Marinomonas mediterranea MMB-1: one gene and its partner. The protein of the gene in region 1 interacts with the protein of each later gene in a pairwise test. Links are inferred from orthologs where the notes say so. Each region holds a gene or a part of one and is shown on either strand. Other genes may lie near its edges. The genes, in order: recO and recR.

The links.
Region 2: the proteins of recO (region 1) and recR interact in binary tests that used the Escherichia coli proteins (3 or more experiments, as listed by UniProt). The link is inferred for Marinomonas mediterranea MMB-1 from one-to-one orthologs.

Annotation. Positions count from the first base shown.
Region 1 is NC_015276.1:1,242,801-1,254,337, forward strand. The notes cover bases 8,655-11,537. They hold recO (DNA repair protein RecO), read left to right. Parts: upstream 8,655-9,671; coding sequence 9,672-10,403; downstream 10,404-11,537. Other genes in these bases: era (GTPase Era), read left to right, coding at 8,655-9,651; acpS (holo-ACP synthase), read left to right, coding at 10,442-10,825; MARME_RS05650 (response regulator), read right to left, coding at 10,806-11,537. Also shown: MARME_RS05595 (PepSY-associated TM helix domain-containing protein), read right to left, coding at 1-736; MARME_RS22055 (hypothetical protein), read right to left, coding at 1,017-1,367; MARME_RS05600 (energy-coupling factor ABC transporter permease), read left to right, coding at 1,926-2,600; MARME_RS05605 (hypothetical protein), read left to right, coding at 2,853-3,197; MARME_RS05610 (TraB/GumN family protein), read right to left, coding at 3,209-4,111; MARME_RS05615 (riboflavin synthase), read left to right, coding at 4,322-4,951; lepA (translation elongation factor 4), read left to right, coding at 5,255-7,057; lepB (signal peptidase I), read left to right, coding at 7,115-7,942; rnc (ribonuclease III), read left to right, coding at 7,956-8,639; more of era, read left to right, coding at 8,632-8,654. UniProt on the Escherichia coli protein: Involved in DNA repair and RecF pathway recombination.
Region 2 is NC_015276.1:2,576,255-2,587,696, reverse strand. The notes cover bases 4,376-7,163. They hold recR (recombination mediator RecR), read left to right. Parts: upstream 4,376-5,366; coding sequence 5,367-5,960; downstream 5,961-7,163. Other genes in these bases: MARME_RS11785 (YcgL domain-containing protein), read left to right, coding at 7,128-7,163; rnd (ribonuclease D), read left to right, coding at 5,962-7,113; MARME_RS11800 (YbaB/EbfC family nucleoid-associated protein), read left to right, coding at 5,031-5,357; dnaX (DNA polymerase III subunit gamma/tau), read left to right, coding at 4,376-5,015. In the rest of the region: MARME_RS11815 (CoA-acylating methylmalonate-semialdehyde dehydrogenase), read left to right, coding at 1-1,007; MARME_RS11810 (LysR substrate-binding domain-containing protein), read left to right, coding at 1,256-2,182; more of dnaX, read left to right, coding at 2,565-4,375; more of MARME_RS11785, read left to right, coding at 7,164-7,418; MARME_RS11780 (YcgN family cysteine cluster protein), read left to right, coding at 7,418-7,897; MARME_RS11775 (VWA domain-containing protein), read left to right, coding at 8,009-9,916; MARME_RS11770 (class II glutamine amidotransferase), read left to right, coding at 9,909-10,691; MARME_RS11765 (SIS domain-containing protein), read right to left, coding at 10,786-11,379; MARME_RS11760 (YraN family protein), read right to left, coding at 11,384-11,442. UniProt on the Escherichia coli protein: May play a role in DNA repair. It seems to be involved in an RecBC-independent recombinational process of DNA repair. It may act with RecF and RecO.

The DNA of each region.
Region 1 (11,537 bases):
CGTTTAGATCAGTGTGAGTGAGTGTCGATGAGACACTCGATGCGCTTTTTTCCATGGGAAAAGAACTCCAAGACTGTGTCAGCTTTTTCCCCCAAACGTCGGTCCACGCTAAACCTGAAATACAGAAAAAAACCAGAAGTAATGCAATCCAAACACCCGTAACAGAATGCAGCTCCTTCCAAAAGCCTCTGCCTTTTTTGGATTGAATCTTAAGTCCGTTGAGAAGTGTGTTTTTACCCGTTGGCCACCAAAGGTATATACCACTAATGATAAGAAGGATTGTGAAGCTGACTGCAATTTCAATCATCCAGTCCCCAGTTAACCCCATCATAAAGGTACCGTGTGTATCGTCTGCCCAAGCATACAGTGAGTGTGTGATGCTTAGGTCTCCCAGTACTTTACCTTTATAGGGATCAACGAATACGGAGAGCGCTTCGCCGTCTTTGATGACTTGAAAGCGGGTTGCTTCGTTTGTGTCTTTAGGGAGGTAGAAACGTTTTACCCAGCTATCAGGGTAAGCGGATTGCACCAACAGTTTTTGATCCTCGAATGAGATGGAAGTACTTGCATTACTTTCTACATAATAGAGGTCTTGATTTTGCCAGCGTTCGATAAAGGGAGAATACAACATAATCAGACCCGTGATTGCGAGCATGATCAAGAAGGGAACCGAGTATAAGCCAGCATAAAAGTGCCAGCGCCACATAGACATATAGAAGGACTTTGTCGTTTTCATAATTTGCCAAAAATAAGATTAAAAGTGTACTGAGCCATAGAAACCTAATGGGTAGGATCCTCGGGGCACATTGGGGCCTGCTAATTGAAAAAATACAGTTAGCAAGCTTAAGCATTTAATTAGGTATTGATGGAGGAAAGTCACTGCCCGCGTGTGGCCATGAAAACGGCTATGGCAATTAGCTTCAACGGCCATTCGTTCCTATGAAAAATAGATTTCCATAAAAACGATTTCCATGAAGAAAACAACTGCGACATTGCATGTCGGACGAGTGATGTTCCTAGGCGCTTATGGTCGGCGGAGCTCGAGCGAAGTAAGGGCGTCGTGCCTTGTTTTGTGGAAGAGATAAGGGGTCTGAAAAGTAATTGACCGACGAATATGAGACAACGGGTACGAAGACGGATTGGAGTGTGTTTAAGGCAAATTGAACACAAACACAGCCTTTGCCTGTATGGTTAGATTGGATCTGAGGCGTATCTGCCCCAGTTTGATCGTAGACCGTAATCGTTTGGACGCCGAGCACCGTACACAGCTGTATTTGGCGTGCACCCGACTCACCCACACCATTGATAAAAGGTATGGCGAAGTAGGCTAACCAAGAGATGAGTACGAGTGGGTAGAATTGACGCATTAAGACCAAAGTTGTTAATACAAAGTTTTAAAATAGTGGCGCTGTAACGATAAAACGATGCGAACTATACCTAAGGTGACTGCGATGGTTCAAATACAAATATAAATATAAGGTGGGATAAGGCGGGCAGTAGAGCATCGCTCGAAAGGCTGTAATTTTTTGCATGTTTTCAGTGAATGAATTTCATGACTCAAGTATCTAAATGATTCATGCTCAAATTGTATATTAAGATACAATTCCGGTTCATTCTAAATCGATGAGGTGTTCTGAGAAGACTAAAAGTCTGTTCTTCGCAGAATGAAAAGGGAAGAACGTGAGCTCAATGCAATGAGTGATCCGTTCACTGCCCCCGCAACGGTAAGTACCATATGGAAGTTAGCAAGAAGGCGACCACTGAGCCAATCACAGACGTTGATTTGTTTGGGAAGGTGGCCGACTTAAGGTGTTATTTATTTCGCCTTAGTAGGCAATTCGATTGTCAATGCTGTACTGAGTCCGGAGACCTGCCTTATCACTCATTCATTAAGTCTTACGGGGCGTAAGATAGGAGAAAATTGTATGCATATTGAACCGGGTTTGGTTAACGAAGCGAAAATCGTATTAAGTTACGCGACGGCAGTTGGCGCGTTCGGGTATTTAGGTAAAGAAGCTTGGCTTTCGATAAAAGAGCGTGGTGCAGTATCGGTTGCTGCTCGTTCGCTGTTAGCCACGTTACTTGTATTCTGCTTTTTTGAAGTGCTGCCGCATCAAGCGGTGGGGGCTTCTGAGGTTCACTTAATTTTAGGCTCAACACTGTTTTTAATATTAGGCTCTGTGCCAGCTGCTATTGGTTTGGCAATGGGCTTGTTGATACAAGGTGTATTCTTCGCTCAGTTTGACCTTCCCCAATATGGGATGAATGTCACTACCTTGCTTGTGCCATTATTTGCAATGGCGGCGATCTCCAGTAAAGTCATTAATCGAGAGACTGCTTATGTCGACATTAAGTACGCACAAGCGTTGCGACTTTCGTTGACTTATCAAGGCGGAATCATTGCTTGGGTGGCATTTTGGGCATTTTATGGTCAAGGCTTTGGTGTTGGGAATTTGTCTTCGGTAGCAAGTTTCAGCGTTGCGTATTTATCCGTTGTACTGATTGAGCCAGTTGTCGATTTGGCGATTTTAGCCGCAGCGAAAACAGCGTCTAAATTTAAAGACTCATCGTTACTGAACACTCGACTGTTTAACGCGTAGAGGTTTTAATGCTTAGACATCCAGCCTCAAATAAGCCTGTTTAGCTTAATTACATGGATCTTGAGCAGCGGTTGGAGCTGTTCAAGATCCATGTATTCCTCATTTCACCATAGGAAATTTAGTGTTTTCTATGGTATTCAACTCTAAATTTGCTCTATATCAAGTCTGACTCAGGTTGGCGCACGTACTTCTTGTTATCCATGTGAATTAGTCTAAAACTAAAGCATCATTTGATAAAAGAGGAGGTTGGAAATGTCAGATCTTGTGGAAAATGCCAGACGACAAACCATTCGTTCTATTAAAAACGAGCTTAAAAAGTGGCGATCTGAATTGAGTGAGCAAACTGAAGAGCGTTTAGTCCTAGAACACTATTTTGACCTTCGAAGTGATATCCCCTTTTTGGCTCCCATTGTCAAAGATGAACAGCATCCTATGGCAAGCGGCATTGAGTCATTACTCGAATCTTTTAGAAATGTATTGGCTTATTCATATCGGCTTGGCGGCCTTAATGTTTCGTTGGTGTCCTATCAAAGGAAGCTCATGAGTGTGGTTCTTGAAGCTCGACAGAATTTTAAAGAATCGCTATCTACTCTCTGAGAACAGAGGGCCTAGTTCCTTTGAATATAGAACCCTTTCTGTGTAAGGAGCTGTATAACGCTGTTTGGGCCGCTAAGGTGCAGCGCTCCCACAACGACGAAGGTGGTGGTTGGCAGGGTGTTCGGCTGATTAAGGTAGATGCCAATGATGTCTGCCATATGCTGGTTTCTGTCGTCCAGTAGGGAGGTCATCATGGGCGCTACACTGGGAGTCTTTTCAACGTCGCTGTAAACAAACTGGTACAACTCATCATCTTTTCCTCCGCGCCACAGACTCGTCATCGTTGGTAAATACGACTCATCGTGCAAATCATCTAGACTTATGGTTAAGGCGGCAAGCTGTGCGTCAAAGGGGACATCCGCGATGGCGGATATTTGATCATTTAGCGATTCTAATTCTAAGATCGGCATATTTTGAGCTTTCGCTTGAGTCAAAAAGTAGTTGTCTACCCCAAAAGCGACGTCGTAGCCTGACTCTTTGATTTGGTATTGTGTCAGATTCTCGATCAACATCCAGGGTCTTGTTTTTAGCAGCCTTGTATACGGTGTATTCGTTAGCGCACTGATTTCTTTTAATTGAGCTAGGTGTTTTGTAGATAAAAACTGATCCAAGCTGCGGCCTTCTTTTAGCCACATTTTTGATTGAACGAGCTGTTGAGCTTCGTAAGGATCTATTTCGTTTGGGTCCAATTCAACAGCAAGGCGTTGCGATTGTTTAAATGCGTTGAGTAAATTAGGTGGCAGCGGGTAAAAATCCTTAGACAAAGCGTGAATGGAACCCGCAATAAATACCGTATTTCGCTGGTATTGAGCTTTCCACAAAAAAGCTTTGTACTCTGCCGAAAACGCAGAAAAACTGAAAAAGCATAGGTTTAATAAAGCCATTAGCTTGAAAATAGAGTGCATCGAACGCATTAAACTATCCATGATCCTGACTTGTATTATTTTGGGAGGTTTGAATACCACTTCCCAATTAAGATAGAGGTTATCCCCGAAGGTTGTGGATAACCCTATTGGTGACTCATTAATAACTCTCTACAAGCTAGATAGGACGTGCGTTTTAGGGGGGATGATTATTTCTTCCCCACACGTCGATTAACTTGTAATAATAATCTGGAGCTAAACATGTTTACTGGTATTGTTCAAGGGGTTGCGACGGTTCTTGCAAGTAAAAGCAACGGTCGAAATAAAAAATTGGACATTCATTTTCCGGGTGGATCCATGCTCAATCAGCAGTTGGGCGCCAGTGTTGCAGTTAATGGGGTCTGTTTAACGGTTGCAGAGATTCAGCAAAACGTTTTGTCTTTTGATGTTATTGATACGACATTGGCATTGACGAACATTGGCGAGCTTGAGTCGAAGGATTTAGTCAACTTTGAGCGGGCGGCGCGAATGGGAGACGAGATTGGCGGACATGTTATGTCGGGTCATATTTTGACAACGGTCATAGTGTCTAACGTAGAAAAGATCGAAGAAAGCGTACACATTCGTTTTGCCGTTGCACAAGATGACATTGATGCTCGTCGTTATTTGTTCGATAAAGGCTATGTCGGCTTGAATGGTTCTAGTCTCACGATATCGGCTATCGGTGATGATTGGATAGAGGTTTCACTTATACCCGAAACGTTGCGCTTAACAACCTTTGGAGCCTTGCAAAAAGGTGATCGCGTGAACCTTGAAGTTGATGCGCACACTCAGTCTACTGTTGATACAGTCGAGCGCGTGTTAAAGCAGCGGGGCATTGTTTTACCCTAAATATATTTAAAAGTAAGGTGTCAATTCTTATATCAGGCGAGCCCACGGAGAACCAAGTCGCGTCGTTGGAAATTTCTTATGTCTCTCTTACGTTCATCGAATGAAGGGTTCGCCTTAAATAAATGGTTTATCTATGTGATTTTGGGTAGAATGCTCGCCAAATTCTGTCTTGAGCCTGTTAATAAGTCTTTTCTTTCGTGATGCGGTTAGTTAGCACTGTGGAGAACTGAGAGGCTTTATTAACAGGTATTCTTCTATGGACAGACGTCCAAAAGTTTAAAGTTTATTTCGTGTGAGTAAAACGTGTCGTCAGAAAATTTAAAGCACATACGCAATTTCTCGATAATTGCACACATTGATCATGGTAAGTCTACCTTAGCAGATCGATTCATTCAGAACTGTGAGGGTCTTAGTGAACGTGAGATGGAAGCTCAAGTGTTGGACTCAATGGACATTGAGCGTGAGCGTGGCATTACGATTAAAGCGCAAAGTGTGACGCTGGATTACCATGCAAAAGACGGTAATACCTATCAATTGAACTTTATCGATACGCCGGGGCACGTCGACTTCTCATATGAAGTGTCCCGCTCTCTCGCAGCATGTGAAGGTGCTCTGCTCGTTGTGGACGCCGCTCAAGGTGTCGAAGCGCAATCCGTTGCCAATTGCTATACCGCCATTGAGCAAGGTCTAGAAGTAATGCCAGTCCTTAATAAGATTGACTTACCTCAGGCTGAGCCAGAAAGAGTATGCGGTGAAATTGAAGAAATTATTGGTATTGATGCCATGGATGCCGTGACGTGTTCTGCAAAAACAGGCATGGGCGTTGATGATGTTCTTGAGCGTTTGGTTGCAACCGTACCCCCACCAGAGGGTGATACTGAAGCGCCATTGCAGGCTTTGATTATCGATTCTTGGTTTGATAACTACCTAGGGGTTGTTTCCTTGGTTCGTATTAAACAAGGGACGCTGAGTAAGAAAGACAAGATCTTCATCAAGTCGACCAAGCAAACCTTCCCAGTCGATAATGTTGGAATATTCACACCAAAGCGCAAAGAAACAGGTGTATTGAGGGCTGGTGAAGTTGGCTATGTTGTCGCGGGTATTAAAGATATACATGGTGCTCCTGTTGGTGACACCATTACTCATATCGCGACACAAAACGTTGAGCAGTTAGACGGCTTTCAAAAGGTAAAACCTCAAGTGTACGCTGGTCTATTCCCGGTTAGTTCAGATGACTATGAAGATTTCCGTGTCGCACTTGAAAAGCTAACTCTGAACGATGCTTCGTTATTTTTTGAGCCAGAGTCATCTGATGCGCTTGGTTTTGGTTTCCGTTGTGGCTTCCTTGGTATGCTGCATATGGAGATTATTCAGGAGCGTTTAGAGCGTGAATATGATCTAGACCTTATTACTACTGCGCCAACCGTAATTTATGAAATTGAACTTGCAGATGGCACTGTGGTCAATGTAGACAGTCCGTCAAAAATGCCGGATCCAGGTTCTATTCGAGAAATGCGTGAGCCAATTGTTGAGGCGAATATTCTTGTTCCGCAAGATTATTTAGGTTCAGTCATTACATTATGTGTTGAAAAGCGTGGCATACAGAAAGACATGCAATACGTAGGGAGTCAGGTTCAGTTGCGCTATCACTTGCCTATGAACGAGGTTGTGATGGACTTCTTTGACCGACTTAAGTCGGCGAGTCGCGGTTTCGCTTCTCTAGACTACGGTTTCCATCACTTTGAGTCTGCGCCGCTTTGTCGTTTAGATATATTAATCAATGGCGATCGAGTCGATGCACTGGCGTTGATCATGCACAAAGATAACGTTCAATACAAAGGACGTGCTCTATGTGAAAAAATGAAAGAATTGATTCCGCGTCAGATGTTTGACGTTGCCATTCAAGGTGCGGTAGGTGCAAAAGTGATTGCGCGTACGACCGTAAAAGCATTGCGTAAGAATGTAACGGCGAAATGTTACGGTGGTGACGTGAGTCGTAAGAAAAAGCTTCTTCAGAAACAAAAAGAAGGTAAGAAGCGTATGAAGCAGGTTGGTAACGTTGAAGTTCCACAGTCTGCCTTCTTAGCGGCTCTAAAAGTAGATTAGTGTACTATGTCTTTATTAGAGAGCTTGATTTGATCAAGCTCTAGTTGGAGAAGTTTAATGGCATTTGATTTTGAGTTGATACTAGCAGCTGCTTTTATCATTACTGGCATTGCATGGGGAATTGATCGTGTTGTTTACCACCCCAAACGTAAGCAATTGTTGGTTGAAATGGACCCAGAAGCGGTTGCGAACCTAGATTCAAATGCAAAGCTAAGACTTGCAGACACACCTAAGGTGTTGTTGGAAGTTAAATCCTACTTTGTTATCGTCGCGGTGATCTTTGGTTTGCGCTCTTTTGTTATCGAGCCTTTCCAAATTCCCTCAGGATCCATGTTGCCGACGTTAAAAATTGGCGACTTTATTCTCGTAAATAAGTTTGAATACGGTGTGCGTTTACCGGTTTTAAATACTACGATTATTCCTACTAATGAACCAAAACGTGGTGATGTGGTTGTCTTTAAATACCCTGTTGATCCAAGCTTAAACTTTATAAAACGTTTAGTTGGATTGCCTGGTGATAAAATTAGCTACCACAATAAGCGCTTAATGATTAATGGTAAGTTAGTGGATCAAAGTTTGCTTGAAGAATTGCCATACTCGTTTAATCCAAATAAAGAGCCAGTAAAACTCTTTGATGAAAATTTGGATGGGGTTAATCACGCTACCTATAACAGTTACCGCTGGGACAAACGTCTAGAAGGTGATTGGGTCGTACCTGAAGGTCACTACTTTATGATGGGCGACAATCGGGATAATAGTTCGGACAGTCGTGTATGGGGCTTTGTTCCGGAAGAAAACCTGAAAGGTCGAGCTTTTTATGTATGGATGCATTGGAGTTCGTGGTTCAGTATCCCGAGCTTTAAAAATAACGGTTTAATAAAATAATTTTGGAGACATTTTGAGTTCACTGTATCAAAAGCTTTGTCGGCGCATAGGCTACTTTTTCGCTGATTTGGGCTTGCTAGAACTGGCATTAACGCATCGCAGTTATGGCGGAAAGAACAACGAACGCTTAGAGTTTTTAGGTGATTCGATATTAAATTACGTTATTGCGGAAGACCTTTTTCACCGCTTCCCAAAAGCAAAGGAAGGAGAGTTAAGTCGACTACGAGCCTCTTTGGTGAAGGGAGATACTCTTGCTGAGCTAGCTCGTGAATTTCAGTTGGGCGACTTTTTGAAATTGGGTGCGGGCGAGCTTAAAAGTGGTGGATTTAGACGAGACTCCATTTTGGCGGATACGGTTGAAGGTATTATTGGTGCCATGTATCTGGATGCTGGAATGGACACCTGTAAGAATCAGATACTAGAGTGGTATAAAACGCGTTTGGATGCGACTTCTCTTAATGTGGTTACGAAAGATGCGAAAACTCGATTGCAGGAGTACTTGCAAGCTCGAAAGCATGGCTTACCTCAATACGAAGTGGTAAACATCGATGGAGAGCCGCACGATCAAACTTTCTTTGTTCATTGTCATATTGAAATTTTTGATCAAGCAGTCGAAGGCAAAGGAAACAGTCGTAGAATAGCCGAGCAAAATGCAGCGGCTGAGGCACTAAGTCAATTGGAAAAACCAAATGCATAATGAAGACTCGTTTCAAGAAAATGATAACCAAGAAGACCTAGTCCAAGATAGCGCAGCTCAAGAACACGCTGAGTATGAAGGCGTTTCTGGGGAAAACAGTGGCCAAGAAGAGGATTATCAAGAAATCACTCATTGTGGTTTTGTTGCGATTGTGGGTCGTCCAAATGTGGGTAAGTCGACGTTGATGAACCACATTCTAGGGCAGAAGCTTTCAATTACATCTCGTAAACCTCAGACGACACGCGATCAAATTTTAGGTGTTAAAACGGAAGGCTCGATCCAAACGATTTATGTTGATACACCTGGGTTGCATTTAGGTCAACAGAAAGCCATTAACCGCTTTATGAATAAAACGGCGACTGCCGCTCTGAAAGATGTTGATGTGGTTCTATTTGTCATTGATGCTGAGCGTTGGACTGATGAAGATGAGTCTGTATTGCAAAAAGTGCAGTACGCTCAATGTCCCGTTGTGTTGGTGGTTAACAAGGTAGATAACCTTGATGAGAAAGATGAGCTTTTACCTAAGCTAGCGGCGTTGTCTGAAAAAATGGAATTTGCTCAGATTGTGCCTATTTCAGCGTTACGAAACAAAAACTTAGATCGCCTGGAAAATCTCGTAGAAAGCTACATTCCTGAAGGTACTCAGTACTACCCAGAAGATCAGATTACGAACAGAAGCTCTCGCTTTTTGGCTGCGGAGATTGTGCGAGAGAAGATCACTCGACAGCTCGGTCAGGAAGTACCTTATGAGGTTGCTGTTCAAATTGAAGAATTCGTTTACGAGGAAAATGCCATTCACATCAGTGCGCTGATATTAGTTGAGCGTAACGGCCAGAAGCGAATTTTGATCGGCGATAAAGGCGAAAAAATTAAGCTGATTGGACGCGAAGCTCGCATCGATATGGAAAACCTATTTCAGCACAAGGTTATGCTGAATACTTGGGTTAAAGTACGTTCTGGTTGGTCTGATGACGAACGAGCACTAGCAAGTCTTGGTTACCAAGACAGCTAGTGGTTGTGACGAGGTAGAATATGGTTGCTCGTGGATATGTGATACATACTCGCACATTCCAAGAGAATAAGGTCTTAATAGACATATTGACAGCAGAGGCGGGGCTCCTACGTACCGTTCTCCGAGTTAGTAAAAAAGAGGCTCAGGTGCTACCTGGGCCTTTTTTGCGTTATGAGCTTGAGGTAAGTGGTCGAGGAGAGCTGAAAACCCTTAAATCGATTGAGGGGGTTGGAGCCGCGTTTCGCTTTGAGGGGTTGTACCTGTATAGCGCAATGTATATTCACGAAATTCTTGAAAAGGTGGTGCCATTGAATTTACCACTTGAAAATTTATTTGCTCTATACGAATGGTTGATCAATGGTTTTAATGATCAATTGCCCATTGCCCCCGTGCTTCGCCGATTTGAAGCTGGGTTGTTCGATGAAGTTGGGATGAGCATTAATATGGGGTCTACAGCGACAGGACAACTCTTGTCGCCTCAACAAGTGTATCAGTTCATTCCGAGGTTTGGCCTTAAACCGTATCATGGGGAGCAGCTCAAAAGAGTGCCTAGTTTGTTTGTAAGGGGAGACCTTGCTGCGGCTTATGCCAGTGGCGATTGGGCGAACCGAAAAGTACTTGATATGGCAAAAGTGCTCCACCGAGAGTGGCTTGTTTATTTACTTAATGGTCGTGATTTACAGGCGAGAAAGTTGTTGCCTAGTCATGAATACAGCGGCGAAAAAATTGGCTTGGTACCTTTATTTCGGTAATCTGAGTTCTTCATTACATACGGTAGATGTTTTTATAAATGATTATTGGTATTGGTACTGACATTGTTGAAATTGCTCGTATCAGGGACTCTTATGATCGCCTCGGTGATCGGTTTGCTAAACGAATTCTGACAGACAGTGAATTTGAACGTTTGAAGAGCTTTGAAAGTGATGCGATCGCATCTGCATTTTTAGCGAAACGTTTTGCCGCAAAAGAAGCGGCAGTAAAGGCATTAGGAACTGGAATTGGTCGTGGTGTGAGCTTTCAGCATTTTAATGTAAAGAATCTAGAGTCTGGTCAGCCGATCTTAGAGGTGAATGATGAGATTTGTGCTCGTTTTGATCAAGCGATCACTTGGCACCTAAGTCTGACAGACGAGCGAGAGTACGCACAAGCGTTTGTTATTCTTGAGGCCACTTAATGAGCGGGGCTATATCAATTAACGCATCGATACTGTCTGTAAAGTCTTCAAGTACGCCTTCCACGTCATCAAATTGAAGTTCTTTCAAATGCGTTTCTAGAAAACCAGCGTGTTTGGATAGCTCGATTGCACCAGTGTATTTGGAGCCGCCGTGCAATCTATGTACAACGTGGATTAACTTGGCGAGATCTTTTTCTTCAAAGTGATGTAAAATAAGTTTTTTGTCGGCCTCAAGTGTGTTGAGCAACATATCAAACATATCTTTTGCAATTACACTTTTGCCGTTGGCTATGCTTAGCGCTTTGTCTATATCGAACAAAGCCACGACTTTTTCATCGGCTAGATCTTGGTAGCTCTTTTTCGATTGGCACCATTGAGTAATGGTTTCCAACAGAATGTCTTCATTTACAGGCTTGGTTAGGTAAGCGTTCATGCCGCTCGACACAATTTGTTTTTGTTCTGAGCCAAGTGCATGTGCGGTTAAGGCGACGATAGGAGTGTGGACGTAGTTGGTTAGTTTTCGAAGGCGCTGAGTCGCTTCCATACCATCCATTTCTGGCATTTGTATGTCCATTAAAATCAAGTCGTATTGCGTTTCCTTCGCCATTTCAATCGCTTGCTTACCACTGTAGGCTAAATCAACTTGAAGGCCGTGAGGTTCTAGCCAGTGACCCAGAAGCTGCAAGTTAATTTGCGTGTCATCGACAGCCAA
Region 2 (11,442 bases), 1.3 Mb from region 1 along the record:
TATGCGGTAACTGTTTCATTCTTAAGCCGTCTGAACGTGATCCAAGCTCAACGCTTTTCATCGCTCAACTGTTGAAAGAAGCAGGCCTACCTGACGGCGTTATGAATGTTGTTAATGGTGATAAAGAAGCAGTTGATACATTGTTAAATGATGATCGTATCAAAGGGGTTAGCTTTGTTGGTTCAACGCCTATCGCTGAATACATTTACACGACAGCTAATGCTAATGGTAAGCGTTGCCAAGCTCTAGGTGGTGCGAAAAACCACGCTATCGTAATGCCTGATGCCGATATGGATAACGCTGTTAACCAATTAGTAGGTGCTGCATTTGGTTCATCCGGCGAACGTTGTATGGCTCTATCTGTCGCTGTTACAGTTGGCGATGCAGCAGGTGATGCTTTAATTGAGAAGATGCAAGCGGCTATGCAAGGCCTAAACGTTGGTCCATACTCTGATGCAAACAATGACTTTGGACCAGTAATCACTAAGGCTCACCAAGAAAAAGTTATTGGTTACATCGACAGTGCTGAGCAGCAAGGTTCAACCATTGTTGTTGATGGGCGTAATGCGAAAGTTGAAGGCTATGAAGATGGTTTCTTTGTTGGTGCAACGTTGATCGACAATGTAAACACTGATATGACAAGTTACAAAGAAGAGATCTTTGGTCCTGTTCTTCAAGTTGTTCGTGTTCAAACGATGCAAGAAGCGATGGATCTTATTGATGCTCACGAATACGGTAACGGTACTTGTATCTTTACACGTGACGGTGAAGCTGCTCGTTACTTCTCTGACAATATCCAAGTGGGTATGGTTGGTATCAACGTACCATTACCTGTACCTGTTGCTTACCATAGCTTTGGTGGGTGGAAGCGTTCATTATTTGGTGATCTGCATGCTTACGGTCCTGATGCAGTTCGTTTCTACACTAAACGTAAAACTGTGACTCAGCGTTGGCCTTCTGCTGGTATTCGTGAAGGCGTTGAGTTCTCAATGCCTACTATGAAGTAAAAGAGTTTAGCTAAGGACAGCAAAAATGTTAGCCTCTGAAAGCCATAGCCCTTATTAAGGGTTATGGCTTTATTTTATGTGAATTGTAAATTATAAATATAATGGTTAAAAAATTATAAAAATAAATATATGTAATACATGGCCATAAAAAGTCTATTAAGTTCAACTTCAGCTTATGTTTACTGAAATATGAAGTTTTGACACACCATTTAATAGCAAACATTGGAATATATGTTGAGATTACAAACATGAAGAAAAGACTGCCACCACTTAACTGGCTACGCTCCTTTGAAGCTTCTGCACGCCACCTCAATTTCACTCAAGCTGCTAATGAACTCAACCTTACACAAGCTGCAATTAGTCAACAGGTCAAAAGTCTAGAGTCGCAACTCGGTACAACTCTTTTTAAACGATTGCCGCGAGGGTTGGCATTAACCGATGCGGGTATGGCTTATATGCCTGCCATCCATGATTCCGTTGAAAGACTTACTGCTGTCACCGATGAATTATTCGGCCAAGGTCAGAGTCGGCAGGTTACAATCAGAGTTAGCTTAGTCTTTTTTACTACTTGGTTAGCACCCAAATTGCCGTTGTTTTATGAGCAACATCCGGATGTAAAAATTCGCTTCACAAGCAATATTTGGCAAGAGGAAAAGCAAAAGGACACCGACTTAGGCATTCGTTACGGTCAGGGAGTATGGCCTGACGTAAAAGCTGAGCGTTTAACTTGGGACGAACTGTTTCCTGTCTGCAGTCCCGATCTTTTAAGGGAATATGTTCAGACGACATCAGAACAAATGCTACCCTCACTAGAAGAAGTACTACCCAATCATACGTTGTTACATGTACTCGGTTACAAAGAGGGGTGGGGGTACTGGTTGAACCAAACGAGTACAGATTACACAGACAATGGTAAGGGTATTCAATTTGATACGTTAATTTCCGCATTAGAAATGGCAAAACTAGGCCAAGGTTTTGCTTTAGGTCGTACATCTGTTGTAAAAGACATGATTGAAAATGGTACTCTTATTGCACCTTTTGAAAAAACACTTGAGACTTCGGAAGCCTTTTTCTTAACCTACCCAACGCATCAATATCTTAGCCCAGGTGCAGAAGTTTTTAAGCAGTGGATTCTGGATGAATCACAAAAACAGAAAGCTCAAAAATTGATATAAAGCAAAATGATAGGTAAAAGCCAGCAGATTTTTGGCTTTTACCTACTGAGGCTTAAACAGTTCATTGGCAATATAATTTGTTCTTTTCCTCTCGTTATCTTGATGAACGTTGTCGTATCTATGCTCTGAATTCTATTCTTAAGTGCGATGCTCTTTGTTAAAATCGCTAAAGATACTTTTGATTATTTGGGGCGCCAGCAAGGCTTTTTATACAGGTTTTTTGTGTCCTGATCGTAAGTGGTTGTGGATTTAGGTTTTGGCTCAGAACTTTGAATTTTATACTTTTTTCGCCAAAAACTTTTACCGAGCGTTAAATGAATAGTTTCGAAATGTTGGCATGTCCCGTACAATACGATTTTTGTTGTATTTCTTCTAAGGCATCATGAGCTATCAAGTACTGGCACGTAAGTGGCGCCCGCAAACCTTCCTCGAAATGGCAGGGCAAGATCACGTCTTGCAGGCATTGGTCAATGCATTGCGTCAACAGCGTTTGCATCACGCCTATTTGTTCACTGGAACTCGCGGAGTAGGTAAAACAACCATCGCCCGCATTTTTGCGAAAAGTTTAAATTGTGAGACGAATGGCATCTCTCCGGAGCCTTGCGGCACTTGTTCTAGCTGTACTGAAATTGCTGAGGGTCGATTTGTTGATTTGATCGAAGTCGATGCGGCCTCTCGTACCAAAGTTGAAGATACGCGTGAGTTGCTTGAAAACGTACAATACGCGCCAACAAGAGGCCGATTTAAAGTGTACCTGATCGATGAGGTACACATGTTGTCGACGCACTCTTTCAATGCGCTTTTGAAAACGCTGGAAGAGCCACCCGAACACGTTAAGTTTCTGCTGGCGACGACAGACCCTCAAAAACTGCCTGTTACTATCTTATCTCGCTGTTTGCAGTTTAATCTTAAAAACATGTCAGCCCAGCGGGTCGTTGATTATTTGCACACTGTGTTGAATGCCGAAAACGTCGGTTATGATCAAGCCGCTCTCTGGCAAATTGGTCAGGCTGCAAACGGAAGTATGCGAGATGCGTTGAGTTTGACGGATCAAGCGATCGCATTTGGTGACGGCCAGATTACCGAGACAGGCGTAACGTCCATGCTTGGTCTGGTGAATCAAAGTCAGATTATTTCGTTGTTGGAAGTCGTTGCTGACAGAAATGCCGCACTGACGTTACAAAAGATCAATGAACTGGCTGACTATCAACCTGATTTTGCGGCGATTTGCGCGTCTTTACTCGATACCTTGCATCGCGTCGCGGTTGAACAGCAGGTGCCTGGTGTGCTTGTAGATCAACTCGGGGATTTAGAACGAATCCAGCACATTGCTAGAACCGTCATGCCGGAAGATGTTCAGGTAATGTACCAAAGCCTAATGGTAGGGCGTCGAGATCTTCATTTGGCTCACAGTCCCAAAGCCGGTTTTGAAATGTTGATGTTGCGTATGATTGCCTTTAGGCCGCAATTGGGTATGACAGTCAGTCACGATACGCCACCAACTGTCTCAGTATCCTCTTCACCAGCTTCGTCTACATCGCCTGTTTCAGAGCCATCCGTGTCTGCACCAGAGTCTGCATCACAGCCTACCGCGTCAATGGAGTCTACTGACTCGTCGGTGAGTCAGTACGGTGATGAGATAAACACAGGAGCGGTTCCGCCAAAAAAGCCGGAAGCGCAACCAAATGATTCTACGTTAGCTAATACCGTTTCGACTCAACAGCCAGTTGATAGCGCTGAAGTGGTTGTTAGCACAGATGCTGCGCCTAGCTATGAAACGACCGCGAGTAAAATCAGCATTGCTAACGAAACGGCTGCCGTAGCGATTAAAGCTGACGTGGCGGAAGAAGTAGAAAACGAAGTCGAAAAAGAAAAACGCCTACAAAGAAATGTGGCGGAAAAAAGCGTTGTAGAAGAGCGCATCGCAGAAAATAAAGAGCTTGATCATCAAGATACGCCACCGTGGGAAGAAAGTGTCGCGTCGGCACAGGTTGATGTCGCAACCGAAAGCGCGCCTTCACTAAATGAATCTGCGCACGCTGAGTCAAATATTCCAGCACCTCAAGAAGAACATACATATACTGAAGACGTCCCAGCAGTCTCCGATAACGCGTCTGCGGCGGTAAATGCCACAGACTCTGTGAAAGAGCATGATGGCGCGGCTCGAATGCGAGAAGTGAGTGAGCTTTTGTCACAGGCTCCTGTCGAAGAGCCCGATGACGAGGATGAAGACGAAGCGGAAGAACGTGCCATTGCTGAAACGGTTGATCCGTTTAATCCAGCGGCCGATTTGGTCGATAATATTGGTGTCTCCGACTCGCATAACGCTGATCAAGAAGAAAGCGCATCGGCGGAACAAAACAGTCAGCAAAAAACATCCAAAGTGGATTCAGTCACGCAACCTGCGCTTGGAATGCCACTACCGTCTATTGCTCACTTTAGTGAGACGACGATGCAAATTTGGTGGTTGATTGCACCAAGGTTGCCACTGACTGGATTGGTGTACAATATTGCAATGAATTCCTCTTTGATTTCGGCATCGGAACAAGGATTGCGTTTGCAAGTGCCGTTGGAATACGGGCACATGCTCAATCAAAGTCGATACGAACAAATACAATCTTCTCTGTCTGACTTTTTTAATATGCCCGTGCCGCTCATCATTGATACGGTGGAAGAGGTAGAAGGTGTAACAGCGGAAGAATTTGCTGCGAGTAAACGAGCAGAAGCGCTCCAAGCTGCAATAAATCATTTAAACAGCCACCCCGTCGTGCAAGCAATAAGCAATGCCTTTGGGGGGCAATTAATCTACGACACAGTAAAAGTAAAAGCTTAATTGGAGAAAAACACTATGTTTAAAGGTGGAATGGGCAACATGATGCGTCAAGCGCAGAAAATGCAGGAGAACATCCAAAAGGCCCAAGACGAAATGGCAAACATGGAAGTAGAAGGTCAGGCGGGTGCTGGTCTTGTTAAGGTTGTTATGACAGGTCGTCACGATGTTAAACGTGTTTCTATCGATGATTCTTTGATGGAAGACGATAAAGAGATGTTGGAAGATTTGGTTGCTGCTGCACTAAACGACGCAGTACGTAATATTGAATCGACTCAGAAAGCAAAAATGGACGCAGCGACGGAAGGCATGTCTCTTCCACCAGGCTTCAAAATGCCGTTCTAGGATACGACTTTGTTTAGTCCTCTTATCAAAGAACTGATGGAATCGCTTAGGTGCCTACCCGGAGTAGGCCCTAAATCTGCTCAAAAAATGGCGCTCTATTTGTTAGAGCGCGACAGTCAAGGAGCAGATAGATTAGCCAATGCACTTCGCGACGCGCTGGACAAAGTCGGGCGCTGCGCAACCTGTCGAACATTGACCGAAGATACAGAATGCTCTATCTGTCTGGATCAAGCACGCGATGGCACTAGGTTGTGTATTGTCGAAACGCCAGCAGATGTTATCGCAATGGAAAATGCTGGCTCATTCGATGGTCGATATTTTGTTTTATTAGGTCACTTGTCTCCAATAGATGGGATAGGGCCTGAAGAGCTTGGTTTAGATCGACTGGAAAATTTAGTCCGTAACACGGACGTTGAGGAAGTCATTATAGCGACGAACTCAACAATAGAAGGTGAAGCAACGAGCCACTACATCTCTGAGTTGCTGAAACCATTAAATATTGAACTAAGCCGCCTTGCTCAGGGAGTGCCAATGGGTGGTGAGCTGGAATATGTCGATGGCAATACATTGGCACTGGCGTTGAAAGGGCGAAAGAAACTTTAGTATGACAATAGTAGATCAGAGTTATGACATTGTTTGGGTGGAGACCGACGCCGAGTTGGCCTCTTGGTGTGAGTACTGGTCTACTCTGAATGTCATTGCCGTTGATACCGAGTTTTTACGCCGCACAACGTATTATCCGATAACGGGGTTAATACAAATAAGTGAAGGCGAAAAAGCGGTATTAATTGACCCTCAAACCATTACCGAATGGGCGCCATTAAAAGACTTAATGGTTAACCTTGATGTTATGAAGGTATTCCATGCCTGTTCTGAAGACCTTGATGTGTTTGATCGTCTTCTTGGCGTATTGCCAACGCCTTTTTACGATACTCAGATAGGTGAGGCGTACGCAAACGGCCAATGGTCGGTCAGTTACGTTAAGTTAATACAAGCGTATCTCAGTATTGAAGTCGCAAAAGACGAAACGCGTTCTGATTGGACCGTGCGTCCTTTGACGGAGGCGCAAAAACGTTACGCGGCTTTAGATGTGGTTTATTTGGCGAAGGTGTACCCTCAACAGATTGAAATGCTACAAAAGAAAAATATGTTGGATTGGGCGCTTGAAGATTGCGACACGTTAAAGTGGCAATACATGCAAAACGGCGATCCAGAGCAGAACTGGAGCAATGTTAAAGCGGCGTGGAGACTGAGTCCAAAGAGTTTAACCTTGCTTCGAATGTTGTTTATATGGCGTGAAGAACAAGCAAAATCAGAGGATGTGCCCAAGGGGCAGGTGCTCAAAGATCGCAGCTTGTGGGCCATCGCTAAATTTATGCCAGATCACCACAAAGCGATCTCTAAAACCGAAGATCTGACGGGTAAGCAGCACCGATTGTATGGCGATACTATTTTAGAGAAAGTAAAAGTGATTAAGTCGCTATCGGAAGATGAATATCAACTCATGCTACCGATGCCCTTACCATCGCAGGCTGGTGAGCTGTCAAAATCCATCAAGAGTTATATAAGAAAGCGTTCCGAAGAGTTGGGTGTTGCGCCAGAAGCGGTCATGAAACGGAAATTGTTAGACCCCATCGTCCGCCACTTATATGAGGGTGGTGAATTGGATTGGTCAAATCCAGCGATGGTAGGGTGGCGTAAAGACACGATAATTGAGCCAATTTTGAGCAATTTTGGTGAGCAATCCTCTAACTGATTAGTGAATTAAATATGAGCAGAATAATCATCGAAATATTTCGTTCTTCAAAAAAAGACGAAATGTATTTATATGTCGAAAAGTCAAAAGGATTGACGGAAATACCAGAAGCTTTGATGGAGCGCTTTGGCAAAGGCATCAGTGCAATGACGATGCTTCTCACAGAAGAGAGCAAGTTGGCACGTGCTGATGCGAGTGCAGTAATGAAAGCAATTCAAGAGCAAGGTTTTTATCTACAGTTGCCGCCAGTTCGCGATGACTATTTGCTGGATCTATATAAGACGCCAACGGAGGCGGCTTATTAATGATTGCTAAGCGTTACGAACCCTTTTGGAAGACAACCACGCTTGAGGACATGGAATCAGATCAATGGGAATCTATTTGTGACGGATGTGGCAAGTGCTGTCTTCAAAAGCTGCAAGACGATGAGACAGATGAGGTGTATTACACGGATTTGTCGTGTCATCAGCTTGATATTGCTAAATGCCAGTGCAAAGTGTACGAGACAAGAGAGCTGCTAGTGGAATCGTGTTTGACGCTGAAGGTAGAAGACATTCCAGAATTCCACTGGTTGCCTGATACATGCAGCTATCGTGTGCTGTCAGAGACGGGCGACTTGCCGAACTGGCACCCGTTGGTTGTTGGCGACGATAAAGAAATGCAACGCCAAGGGCTAAAAGTCTCTCATTACGCGGTAAGCGAATCCAAAGTGGACGAGGAAGACTGGGATACTCATATTATTCGCTGGGTTCATGGTATGCCTGAATCCTACGATCCTTTTTAAATTCGTGGCATCATGCGAGAAAAGCGTTAACTCAGATACACTAACCTAATAACCCAATGGGAGAAGCTTTCGCTATATTGTAGTGAAAGCCTCATACGCAAGGAGTAGAGAGTGATTCTTAGAATGCAATCTTTGTTATGTGGAGCATTACTTCTCGTATGTTCTATTGTATTTCCCAAAGCGTTTGCTGACACACAATTTCGTATTATTGTTGACGCGTCAGGCAGTATGGTTATTAGTGACCCTGATAAGCTTACATCCGAAGCGCTAAAACTGATATCCAATCTCGCGCCTGAAGAGCATGCCACGTTAGGCGTTTGGCTATTCGGAGAAGAGCCTCGTGTACTTCTACCGGAAGCGCCAATCAATAAAGAAACCAAAGCAAAGCTCGCCAGTTACGTTGACAACTATGTCACGCAAGACCTCAAAACCGATCTAGAATCCATTATTGAACTGCTTCTAAAAACACCTGATACACCCTCACTAAGCGATGGTTTTGACCGTCATTGGATATTGGTGACGGATGGTATGGTGGACGTGAGTCTGGACAAAGACGTTAACGAAGCCTCTCGTCGTAGGATTATGACGACGTTAACGGAAGCGTTGGAAAAGCGCGGTATTCATTTGCACACTGTCTCAATGACGGGCTATACAGATGAAGACATGCTTAAGCAGCTTGCGGTGAAGACCAATGCTTCTCATACGGAAGTGGCATCACCAGAAGAGTTGTTAGATACGTTTGATCGTATTTTTGCTCAAGCAGATCCAGCTGAAGAGTTACCATTTGAAGGGAATACGTTCTTTATCGATCCATCGATAGATGAGGTCACGCTGCTAGTTTTTCATGAAAGCTCAAACGTTACGCCTCAGTTATTGAAGCCCAATGCTGTGAATGTTCCGCTTGTGTCAAATGGGTCGGTTGCAGTGTCACGTACGCCTTATTACACGTTGGTTACGATTACCTCACCAGAAAGCGGGACTTGGGAAATCAAAAATGTTGATATCGAGAGAAGCTCGATTCGCATCATTACGTCTTTGAATGCGCAAGCAACAAAGATCTCGCCCGTTGTTTTTGTTAATGAGCCTGTTTTTTCAACGGTGGGATTGTTTGAAAGTAATAACCTAATTAAAGATCCGAAAGTATTGGATCTTATGGACGTTACTCAAGAGTTATCGTTAATCACGGGCGACAGTCGTCAAATTTTAGAAAAACAGCCAATGATTCAGGCTGCGAGTCAGTTTAAAAACAAGGTTGAAAAACTGACAACTGAAGGCAACTACTCGATAGCGAGCAAGGTTGATGGACAAACCTTCACCCGTAAATTAACACAGTATTTTTCAGTCTTCCCAGCGATTAAGTTCGAGTCGGCGAATAGAGGGGAGAATTTCGTTGCTTTTAGTGCGACACCAACGAATTTACGATTAAACACGCTTCGCAGTAACGTTAAGCTTGAGTTGGCTTATAAAAACGGAACGACGGAAGTGCAAGAAATGCCGTTCGTTGGTCAAGGATATTGGGAGAAAGTGTTCCCCATCGACCCTGAAAGCGTGATTAGGGCTAAAGCGAAACTGATTGGTATTACGCAAACGGGTATACGTTTTGAGTACGAATCCGAGCCTTGGACTGTTGAACGTAAAGCAGCGGGTGACGTAACGCTTTCAAAAGGCGATCAAGTGCTTTCAACAGAGGCGCTCACCGCTTTAGCGACGACAAATAGAGAGGTTATGCCAGTTGTTGTAGCACCACAAATTACCATCGTGGCAGAAGAAGACGTCGAAACTGAACCTGACGTTACTGAAGCGGCTGAAACGGACGCTAACGCAGAACCAGAAGTCGCAGACTCATTGCCTGAAACACCGCCAGAAGAAGTCGCGACGTTTGGTATGGGAGATTGGTTATTGTATGGCGGGTTGAACTTGTTGGCTGTCATACTGATTGGCGGAGGTTACTTTGTTTACCGCCGTATTAAACGTAATAAGCAAAATACAGAAGAGATTGAAGTAGAAGACGATGTGTGAGTTATTGGGCATGAGTGCCAATGTGCCAACCGATATATGTTTTAGCTTTTCGGGTTTGAGAGCAAGAGGTGGTCGCACTGGCCCGCATAAGGACGGATGGGGAATGGCCATGTATCGCGACCGTCAGGTGTGGTCGATTCATGATCCTAGGCCCAGTGCGGATTCCGATATGGCGGAAGTCATGAGTCAAACGTCTTTAAAATGTGACATCGTTATTAGCCATATCAGACAAGCCAACGTTGGTAACGTTTGCCTGCCTAATACGCATCCTTTTAGTCGTATGTTATGGGGTGAAACCTGGGTGTATGCGCATAATGGGCAACTTGAAGGGTCAGATAAGCTCGCGTTAGACCACTATCATCCGATTGGCTCGACGGATTCCGAACGAGCGTTTTGTTGGATCTTGGGGCGGCTGGCCGCTCGTTATGGAGATCAGCGCCCGAGCTTAGAGGTGTTATCCAGCTTTTTGTATGAGCTTACCAGCGGCCTCAAGCAAAAGGGTGTGTTTAACATGATGCTGTCTGATGGTGATTCTCTTTTTTGTTACTGCACAACAAAGCTTCATTGGATAACACGCAGGGCGCCCTTTAAGAAAGCGACGTTGTCCGATGAGGACGTCAGCGTAGACTTTAAAGAAGTCACAACCGACAAAGACGTCGTAACGGTCATCGCGACGCAACCCCTTACGGAAGACGAAGTCTGGAATCAGATGGAAGAAGGGGGGTTGTGTGTATTCAATGCCGGAGAAGTGGTGTTTAAGCGAAATACTGTCTAATGTTCGATCTATTCGCTTTGTTTAAACGCGCCCGTCTAGTTTAAACAAAAGGCGTTTTTTATGACTCAAAAACGCCTTTTATGATTCATGTCCTTTAGTCTTCGTAGCCGAATAACTGTCTCTCCAGCAAATCAACCAAAGTATGAATAACCGTAATTTGGCATTCCTGTACTCGCGCTGTTCCGGTTAGATTGATCTTAATTTCAGTATCATCCCGAGAGGTTAAAGACGAAACATTCTTCGCATCAGGGGTGGTCAAAGCAATAATTGCGATCTTACGCTCGTGAGCTGCTTGAATCGCTTGAATAATCGGAGACGTATTTCCTTTGTTCGCAATAACAAACAGCACATCTCCAGGGTTCCCAAGCGCTGTAATCTGCTTGGAAAACACATCGTGATAACTGTCATTATGCGTGATCGATAAGATCGTAGGTGCATCAGCGTTCAGCGAAAATGCTGGCAGTCCTGGGCGCTCCCTGTCCATTCGATCGGATAGGAGCGTGCTAAAGTACTGCGACAAATGGGCGCTGGTGCCGTTGCCGATACAAATGACTTTACCACCTGAAGCAATGCTGCCAAATAGCACTTTAGCAGCATGTTCTATATAAGGAGGTAAGCTCTCAAGAGCTTGCTGTTGTGCTTCAAAGCTCTGTGCGAATTGAGTGTAAATTGCTTCTTGAAGATCCATACTACTAAATGATTGCCTTAAGCCAGTTTAAACTTGTTTCATCTATAATTTTGTCGAACGTAA